DNA from 3 places in the Streptomyces sp. NPDC015242 genome. Region 2 is predicted to be linked to each of the others. Evidence: predicted binding sites of a transcription regulator. Region 2 holds the regulator's gene; each other region holds the start of a gene.
The links. The regulator HrcA, encoded in region 2, represses chaperone genes, less so after heat shock. The targets are predictions, from matches to a motif close to TTNGCACTCNGNNNNNCNGAGTGCNAA.

Region 1 (3,271 bases), on a different contig from region 2:
CGTTGGCGCCGGTCGCCTCGTCACCGTCGAGCTCCAGCTTCTCGAAGACCTGGGAGGCCTGCAGCAGGGCCACGCCACCACCGGCGACGATGCCCTCCTCGACGGCCGCCTTGGCGTTGCGCACGGCGTCCTCGATGCGGTGCTTGCGCTCCTTGAGCTCCACCTCGGTGGCGGCACCGGCCTTGATGACCGCGACACCGCCGGCGAGCTTCGCCAGGCGCTCCTGCAGCTTCTCGCGGTCGTAGTCCGAGTCGCTGTTCTCGATCTCGGCGCGGATCTGGTTGACCCGGCCCTGCACCTGCTCGGCGGAGCCGGCACCGTCGACGATGGTGGTCTCGTCCTTGGTGATGACGACCTTGCGGGCCTTGCCCAGGAGGTCGAGCGTGGCGTTCTCCAGCTTGAGGCCGACCTCCTCGGAGATCACCTCGCCGCCGGTGAGGATGCCGATGTCCTGCAGCATCGCCTTGCGGCGGTCACCGAAGCCCGGGGCCTTGACGGCGACGGACTTGAAGGTGCCGCGGATCTTGTTGACGACCAGGGTCGACAGGGCCTCGCCCTCGACGTCCTCGGCGATGATCAGCAGCGGCTTGCCCGACTGCATGACCTTCTCCAGGAGCGGGAGCAGGTCCTTGACGTTGGAGATCTTGGAGTTGGCGATCAGGATGTACGGGTCGTCGAGGACGGCCTCCATACGCTCCATGTCGGTGGCGAAGTACGCCGAGATGTAGCCCTTGTCGAAGCGCATACCCTCGGTGAGCTCCAGCTCCAGACCGAAGGTCTGGGACTCCTCGACGGTGATGACGCCTTCCTTGCCGACCTTGTCCATGGCCTCGGCGATGAGCTCGCCGATCTGGGTGTCGGCGGCGGAGATGGAGGCCGTGGAAGCGATCTGCTCCTTGGTCTCGACGTCCTTCGCCTGCTCCAGCAGGGCGGCGGAGACGGCCTCGACGGCCTTCTCGATACCGCGCTTGAGGGCCATCGGGTTGGCACCGGCGGCCACGTTGCGCAGACCCTCGCGCACCAGGGCCTGGGCGAGGACGGTCGCCGTGGTCGTACCGTCACCGGCGACGTCGTCCGTCTTCTTGGCGACTTCCTTGACCAGCTCGGCGCCGATCTTCTCGTACGGGTCCTCGAGCTCGATCTCCTTGGCGATGGAGACACCGTCGTTGGTGATCGTGGGCGCGCCCCACTTCTTCTCGAGGACGACGTTGCGGCCCTTGGGGCCGAGCGTCACCTTCACGGCGTCCGCGAGCTGGTTCATGCCGCGCTCGAGGCCGCGCCGCGCCTCCTCGTCGAACGCGATGATCTTGGCCATGTGAAGTGGTCCCTCCAGGACTGGGGGTGATTACTTCGGACCGCGCCCGCGCCCGCGACGGACGGCCCCCGACCGGCGGTTCCTTGCCCCACCTGGTCCGTGGCCTCACCGACCCGGTCCTTACGTTGTCACTCTCACCTTCAGAGTGCTAACGCAATGATTAGCACTCGGGCATGGCGAGTGCAAGCGCCTCCGGGGGATCGGCCGGGGGCGTCAGCCCCCCGCGAACACCCCCACGCACCCCCCGCGAGCAGGCCGAAGGGCCCGCACCCCGGGGGGTACGGGCCCTTCAGAGAAGACCTGTCGCTTGCGCGTTGGTCGTGGTGCGCGTTCAGGCGGTGACGCGAACCATGTCGGCCTGCGGGCCCTTCTGACCCTGCGAGATCTCGAACTCGACCCGCTGGCCCTCTTCCAGGGTGCGGTAGCCGTCCATCTGGATCGCGCTGTAGTGGACGAAAACATCCGCACCACCGTCGACCGCGATGAAGCCGTACCCCTTCTCCGCGTTGAACCACTTGACGGTGCCCTGAGCCATGCCTAACTCCCCTATTACTGGCCCTTGCACAGATCCACACTTCGCGGACCCGGGTCAGACCTCACCCCCCACGGTTGGGGGCGTGCGCCGGAACGCGTCGACCGCGGCTGAATGTATCTGTCCAACTGCCGTCTGCAACAGGTCAATCGGACGAGAATTCTGGACTCGCGGGGTCCGGAATGTGGGGAGAGTTCACCCGAATTCAGGGCAAGTCGGGCCACAGAAAAGCCACAAAAGCCGCGAAAGACGCGCACACTTTGGCTACATCTTGTCGGGCTCGCGGCAGGAATGCAGGGTTCCGATCAGCGGATCGGGATCGCGTTCCCCAACTCTACCGCGCTCAATCACACAGAATTGCCCCCTCCGCTTCTCTCACGGTGGGGGCAATTCGCTGAACGCTCGGTAACCGGCATTACTCCAGGTAACGCCGAGGCCGGTTCACCCTCCGGCGACGGCCGGGATGATCGACACTCCGGCACCGTCCGGGGTGGCCGTCTCCAGCCCCTGCTCGAACCGCACGTCGTCGTCGTTCACGTAGACGTTGACGAAGCGGCGCAGCTTCCCCTGGTCGTCCAGCACCCGGGCGGCGATCCCGGTGTGGTTCTTCTCCAGGTCGGCGATGACCTCGCCCAGGGTCGCCCCCTCGGCGGCGACCTCGGCCTGCCCGCCGGTGTAGGTACGCAGGATGGTGGGGATGCGAACGGTGACGCTCATGACTTCAGAACCTCCGGTTTGGTGACGGACCCAGGGGCGCGGGGAACTGCGCGAACAACCCCCACCGGCCCGCAGTGAACAACGATCAGACGAGCCCAGCTGCCCGGAACGACTCCAGACTCGGGCGAATGGTCGCGGTGAGCCCCGTGCCCGCCACCGCGTCCAGCGTCTTCAGACCGTCCCCGGTGTTCAGCACCACGGTCGTCCTCGCCGGGTCGAGGAGCCCGTTCTCGACGAGCTTCTTCGTCACGCCCACCGTCACACCACCGGCGGTCTCCGCGAAGATCCCCTCGGTCCTGGCCAGGACCTTGATCGCCTCGACGACCTGCTCGTCCGTCACGTCCTCCACCGCACCGCCCGTACGCCGCGCGATGTCCAGCACGTACGGCCCGTCCGCCGGGTTGCCGATCGCCAGCGACTTGGCGATCGTGTCCGGCTTCTGCGGCCGCACCACGTCGTGCCCGGCCTTGAACGCCGTCGACACCGGCGAGCAGCCCAGCGCCTGCGCGCCGAAGATCTTGTACGGCTTGTCCTCGACCAGCCCGAGCTTGATCAGCTCCTGGAGCCCCTTGTCGATCTTCGTGAGCTGCGAGCCGGAGGCGATCGGCACCACGATCTGGTCGGGGAGCTGCCACCCGAGCTGCTCGCAGATCTCGTACGCCAGCGTCTTGGAGCCCTCGGCGTAGTACGGCCGCAGGTTGACGTTG
Region 2 (3,271 bases):
ACGGCACCGCGTCCGGCCCGGCCTGCGGCTCGCCCGACTCCTCGACCAGGTCGCCGCAGAACACCACCTCCGGATCGCCCGGCACCAGCACCGCGAGGTCGTGCGCGGTGTGCCCCGGGCCGACGTTCGCCAGCAGCACCTGGCACCCGCCGCCCAGGTCGAGCGTCCACTCGCCGGAGACCAGGTGGCGGGGCGGGACCAGCCGGCCGGCCGACGCGCGCGCCACGTCCTCGGCCAGGCCGTTGCGCACCGCGTCCGCGCACAGCTCCGCGCGGTCCCGCGCCCGGGTCAGCACCGCGTCCACGCCGACCGCGCCGTACGTCTCCGCGTCCGGGAACGCCGCCGCCCCGAAGACGTGGTCGAAGTGGGGATGGGTCAGCGCGAGATGCGTCACACGGCCGCCGGTGAGCGCCCGTGCCTGCGCACGCAACCGCGCGCCCTCGGCCGGGCTCGACCCGGCGTCGATCACCAGCACCGCGCCCTCGCCGGCGACCAGCCCCGCCGTGCAGTCCCACACCGGCAGCCGGCACCGGCCCACCCCGGCGGCAAGCCGCTCCCAGCCGGGCTCTTCCCAAGTCACCGTCATACGGCGACGCTAACCGTGCGCCCCGCCCGGGGCACGACGCCGCACGACCAGCCTTGCCGCAGGCGTACCCCACCGCCGTACACTGGGCCGGGGAACGTTGGCACTCGCACGCGCAGAGTGCCAGGCCGCGAACGGCAGGCAACGGGCGGACGACTTCTGGAGGTGTGCGCGATGCTCAGTGAACGCAGGCTTCAGGTGCTGCGCGCCATCGTCCAGGACTACGTCGGCACCGAGGAGCCCGTCGGCTCCAAGGCCCTCACCGAGCGGCACAACCTCGGCGTCTCCCCGGCGACCGTCCGCAACGACATGGCGGCCCTGGAGGACGAGGGATACATCGCCCAGCCGCACACCAGCGCCGGGCGCATCCCCACCGACAAGGGCTACCGCCTGTTCGTGGACAAGCTCGCCGGTGTCAAGCCCATGACCGCGCCGGAGCGGCGGGCCATCCAGAACTTCCTGGAGGGCGCCGTCGACCTCGACGACGTCGTGGCGCGCACGGTGCGGCTGCTCGCGCAGCTCACGCGCCAGGTGGCCGTCGTGCAGTACCCGTCGCTGACCCGGTCCACCGTGCGGCACGTGGAGCTGCTCTCGCTGGCACCCGCGCGGGTGATGCTCGTGCTGATCACGGACACGGGACGGGTCGAGCAGCGGGTGGTCGACTGCCCGGCGCCCTTCGGCGAGGCCTCGCTCGCGGATCTGCGCGCGCGCCTCAACAGCCGGGTGGCGAACCGCCGTTTCGCGGACGTGCCGAGTCTGGTGGAGGACCTCCCGGAGGCTTTCGAGCACGAGGACCGGGGTACGGTCTCCACGGTGCTCTCCACACTCCTGGAGACGCTCGTCGAGGAGAACGAGGAGCGGCTGATGATCGGCGGCACCGCCAATCTGACCCGCTTCGGTCATGACTTCCCCCTCACGATCCGGCCGGTGCTGGAGGCGCTCGAGGAGCAGGTCGTGCTCCTCAAGCTGCTCGGCGAGGCGAAGGATCCGGGCGTGACCGTCCGTATCGGTCACGAGAACGCCCACGAAGGACTCAACTCCACGTCCGTCGTGTCGGTCGGCTACGGTTCGGGCGGCGAGGCAGTCGCCAAGCTCGGCGTGGTCGGACCGACCCGCATGGACTACCCGGGAACGATGGGAGCGGTACGCGCAGTGGCACGGTACGTCGGACAGATCCTGGCGGAGTCGTAGTGGCCACGGACTACTACGCCGTACTCGGCGTGCGCCGCGACGCGTCGCAGGAAGAGATCAAGAAGGCCTTCCGGCGGCTCGCCCGCGAGCTGCACCCGGACGTCAACCCCGATCCGAAGACCCAGGAGCGGTTCAAGGAGATCAACGCCGCCTACGAGGTGCTGTCGGACCCGCAGAAGAAGCAGGTCTACGACCTCGGCGGCGACCCGCTCTCGCAGTCCGGCGGCGCCGGCGCGGGCGGCTTCGGGGCCGGCGGCTTCGGCAACTTCTCGGACATCATGGACGCCTTCTTCGGCACGGCGTCGCAGCGCGGACCGCGCTCGCGCACCCGCCGTGGCCAGGACGCCATGATCCGCATCGAGGTGGAGCTCGACGAGGCGGCCTTCGGCACGACGAAGGACATCCAGGTCGACACCGCCGTCGTCTGCAACACCTGCAACGGCGAGGGCGCGGCCCCGGGCACCTCCGCGCAGACGTGTGACATGTGCCGCGGCCGCGGTGAGGTGTCGCAGGTGACCCGGTCCTTCCTGGGCCAGGTCATGACGTCCCGCCCGTGCCCCCAGTGCCAGGGCTTCGGCACGGTCGTCCCGACGCCGTGCCCCGAGTGCGCGGGCGACGGCCGCGTCCGGTCCCGCCGCACGCTGACGGTCAAGATCCCGGCCGGTGTGGACAACGGCACGCGCATCCAGCTCGCCGGCGAGGGCGAGGTCGGGCCCGGCGGCGGTCCCGCGGGCGACCTGTACGTCGAGATCCACGAGCTGCCCCACGCGCAGTTCCAGCGCCGCGGCGACGACCTGCACTGCACGGTCACGCTGCCGATGACGGCGGCCGCCCTCGGCACGAAGGTGCCGCTGGAGACGCTGGACGGCATGGAGGAGGTCGACATCCGTCCGGGCACCCAGTCCGGCCAGTCGATCCCGCTGCACGGCCGGGGCGTCACGCACCTGCGCGGCGGCGGACGCGGCGACCTCATCGTGCACGTCGAGGTCCAGACCCCGACCAAGCTCGACCCCGAGCAGGAGCGCCTGCTGCGCGAACTGTCCAAGCTGCGCGGCGAGGAACGGCCCACGGGCCAGTTCCAGCCGGGTCAGCAGGGGCTGTTCTCGCGGCTGAAGGACGCCTTCAACGGCCGCTGACGCGGCGGCCGGCAGGGCTGCGGAAGCGATGGTTCAGCTGGTCTGTGCCACACGGCAGGCCGGTTTCGGAGTTGTCCGGAGGACGTGACAACATGCGGTCATGTCCTCCGCACTGACCGATCTCTTCCCGCTCCCGATCGTGCAGGCCCCCATGGCGGGCGGCGTCTCCGTGCCGAAGCTCGCCGCCGCCGTGTGCGAAGCGGGCGGGCTCGGGTTCCTCGCCGCCGGGTACAAGACCGCCGACGGGATGTACCAGGAGATCAAGCAGCTGAGGAGCCTCACCGGCCGCCCCTTCGGGGTCAACCTCTTCATGCCGCAGCCCGAGTACGCCGACCCCGCCGCCGTCGACGTCTACGCCCAT
Region 3 (3,271 bases), on a different contig from region 2:
ACGACCGGGCGACCCTGCGCGCCGCCAAGGCCTGCGGCATCACCCACGTCCCGCTGTGGAACGAGGAGGTCTTCGCCGACCGCTGGGAGTACCGCGAGGGGGACCGCGAGCTGCGCCCGGGTGACATCGTCCTCACGCACTTCCGGGGCCCGGAGCAGTGGAAGGGCACGATGCCGGACATGATCCGCCGCTTCCTGAACAAGGTCACGGCCGAGGGATACGCGGTGGGGCGGCTGGAGGACTACCTGTGAGGCGCCCGGCCGCCGCGCTGCTCTGCGTGCTGCTGGTCCTGCTGACCGGCTGCGCCGGGGCGGCGGGGGAGCGCCCCGCCACCGCCGACGGCCGGGCCCGGGACCCGGCCCCCGCCGCCCGCCGCCTGCCCCCCGTCGTCGACCACGTCCCCACCCGCGACCCGGTCGTCTTCCTCACCTACGACGACGGCGCCGAACGCGACCCCCGCTTCGTCGCCCTGGTCCGCGCCCGGCGCCTGCCGGTCAGCATGTTCCTCACCGACAGCGTCGTGGGCCCCGGCTACGGCCACTTCGCCCGGCTGCGCGCGGTCGGCGCGTCCCTGCAGAACCACACCCTGGACCACCCGGCCCTGCGCGGCCTGCCCTACGCGGGCCAGCGCGCCGAGATCTGCGGCCAGCAGCACAAGCTCCACTCCCGCTTCGGCGTCCGGCCCCACCTCTTCCGCCCGCCCTACGGCACCTACGACACGACCACCCTGCGCGCCGCCGCCGACTGCGGCATCGCGGCGGTCGTGCTGTGGCGCGCGTCCCTCGGCTCCGACGGGAAGCTGACCTACACCCGCGGCGCGCCCGGCCTGCGCGCCGGCGACATCGTCTCGGTGCCGTCCGGGGAGGCGTCCCCGACCCTGACGGACCGGACGCTGCGGTTGCTGCGGGAGATCGAGGGGAAGGGCCTGCGGGTGGGACGGCTGGAGGACCACCTGTGAGGGTCCGGACCGTCCCGCGCGGCAACCTGCCTGGCCGACGCGCCGCCCGCAATTAGCAGTCCGCTTGACCGAGTGCTAATCACGGTCATAGTCTCGGCTCTGGCACTCGACACAGGAGAGTGCCAACACAGCGACGGGCAGGTCCGGCACCCGCGACGACGGATCCACCTGGTCGCCACCTCAGACAGTTAACCCCGTGAGATCTCCGAAGGGGGAGGTCGGATCGTGACGACCACCAGCTCCAAGGTTGCCATCAAGCCGCTCGAGGACCGCATCGTGGTCCAGCCGCTCGACGCCGAGCAGACCACCGCCTCTGGCCTGGTCATCCCGGACACCGCCAAGGAGAAGCCCCAGGAGGGCGTCGTCCTGGCCGTGGGCCCGGGCCGCTTCGAGGACGGCAACCGTCTTCCGCTCGACGTCTCCGTCGGCGACGTCGTGCTCTACAGCAAGTACGGCGGCACCGAGGTGAAGTACAACGGCGAGGAGTACCTCGTCCTCTCGGCCCGCGACGTGCTCGCGATCATCGAGAAGTAATTCACCCGAAGCACCTTGCTTTGAACTGCGCCCCTGGCCCCCGCGATCGCTAAGAAGCCGGGCGCCCGGGGCGCAGTTGCCGTTATCCCAGATTCCGGAAGAGGGCTCACGCTCCCATGGCGAAGATCCTGAAGTTCGACGAGGACGCCCGTCGCGCCCTCGAGCGCGGCGTCAACAAGCTTGCCGACACGGTCAAGGTGACGATCGGCCCCAAGGGCCGCAACGTCGTCATCGACAAGAAGTTCGGCGCCCCCACCATCACCAACGACGGTGTCACGATCGCCCGTGAGGTCGAGATCGAGGACCCGTACGAGAACCTCGGTGCCCAGCTGGTCAAGGAGGTGGCGACCAAGACCAACGACATCGCGGGTGACGGTACGACCACCGCGACCGTGCTCGCCCAGGCGCTCGTGCGCGAGGGCCTGAAGAACGTCGCCGCCGGTGCCTCCCCGGCCGCCCTGAAGAAGGGCATCGACGCCGCCGTCAAGGCCGTCTCGGACGACCTGCTCGCCTCGGCCCGCCCGATCGACGAGAAGTCCGACATCGCCGCCGTCGCCGCGCTGTCCGCCCAGGACCAGCAGGTCGGCGAGCTCATCGCCGAGGCGATGGACAAGGTCGGCAAGGACGGTGTCATCACCGTCGAGGAGTCCAACACCTTCGGTCTGGAGCTGGACTTCACCGAGGGCATGGCCTTCGACAAGGGCTACCTGTCGCCGTACTTCGTGACGGACCAGGAGCGCATGGAAGCCGTCCTGGACGACCCCTACATCCTCATCACGCAGGGCAAGATCTCCGCCATCGCGGACCTGCTGCCGCTGCTGGAGAAGGTCATCCAGGCCAACGCCTCCAAGCCGCTGCTGATCATCGCCGAGGACGTCGAGGGCGAGGCCCTGTCCACCCTCGTGGTGAACAAGATCCGCGGCACCTTCAACGCCGTCGCCGTGAAGGCCCCCGGCTTCGGCGACCGCCGCAAGGCGATGCTGCAGGACATGGCCGTCCTCACCGGCGCCACGGTCGTCTCCGAGGAGGTCGGCCTCAAGCTCGACCAGGTCGGCCTCGACGTCCTCGGCTCCGCCCGCCGCGTCACCGTCACCAAGGACGACACCACCATCGTCGACGGCGCCGGCAACAAGGACGACGTCCAGGGCCGCGTCGCCCAGATCAAGGCCGAGATCGAGACCACGGACTCCGACTGGGACCGCGAGAAGCTCCAGGAGCGCCTCGCGAAGCTGGCCGGCGGCGTGTGCGTCATCCGCGTGGGTGCCGCCACCGAGGTCGAGCTCAAGGAGCGCAAGCACCGTCTGGAGGACGCCATCTCCGCGACCCGCGCCGCGGTCGAGGAGGGCATCGTCTCCGGTGGTGGCTCCGCCCTGGTCCACGCCGTCAAGGTCCTGGAGGGCAACCTCGACAAGACCGGCGACGAGGCCACCGGTGTCTCCGTGGTCCGCAAGGCCGCCGTCGAGCCGCTGCGCTGGATCGCCGAGAACGCCGGCCTGGAGGGCTACGTCATCGTCTCCAAGGTCGCCGAGCTCGACAAGGGCAACGGCTACAACGCCGCCACCGGCGAGTACGGCGACCTGATCAAGGCCGGCGTCATCGACCCGGTCAAGGTCACCCGCTCCGCCCTGGAGAACGCCGCCTCCATCGCCTCCCTGCTCCTCACGACCGAGACCCTGGTCGTCGAGAAGAAGGAAGAGGAGGAGCCGGCCGCCGCGGGCCACGGCCACGGCCACTCCCACTGAGGCAGCACGGCTGAGGCCGAACGGCTGAGGCGGCACG

Region 1: a site for HrcA is predicted at 1,476-1,502, ahead of groL (chaperonin GroEL). Genes of this name have one in related genera too.
Region 3: a site for HrcA is predicted at 1,011-1,037, ahead of groES (co-chaperone GroES). Genes of this name have one in related genera too.

Annotation. Positions count from the first base shown of each region.
Region 1 covers NZ_JBIBUF010000008.1:400,373-403,643, forward strand. The annotation lists gene groL (chaperonin GroEL) at 1-1,315, opposite strand, end outside; gene ACF07N_RS27355 (cold-shock protein) at 1,647-1,850, opposite strand; gene ACF07N_RS27360 (ubiquitin-like small modifier protein 1) at 2,289-2,564, opposite strand; gene thrC (threonine synthase) at 2,650-3,271, opposite strand, start outside.
Region 2 covers NZ_JBIBUF010000003.1:154,893-158,163, reverse strand. The annotation lists gene ACF07N_RS12290 (MBL fold metallo-hydrolase) at 1-586, opposite strand, end outside; gene hrcA (heat-inducible transcriptional repressor HrcA) at 758-1,774, shown strand; gene dnaJ (molecular chaperone DnaJ) at 1,774-2,910, shown strand; gene ACF07N_RS12275 (nitronate monooxygenase) at 3,011-3,271, shown strand, end outside.
Region 3 covers NZ_JBIBUF010000002.1:1,024,583-1,027,853, reverse strand. The annotation lists gene ACF07N_RS10080 (polysaccharide deacetylase family protein) at 1-251, shown strand, start outside; gene ACF07N_RS10075 (polysaccharide deacetylase family protein) at 248-958, shown strand; gene groES (co-chaperone GroES) at 1,184-1,492, shown strand; gene groL (chaperonin GroEL) at 1,609-3,234, shown strand.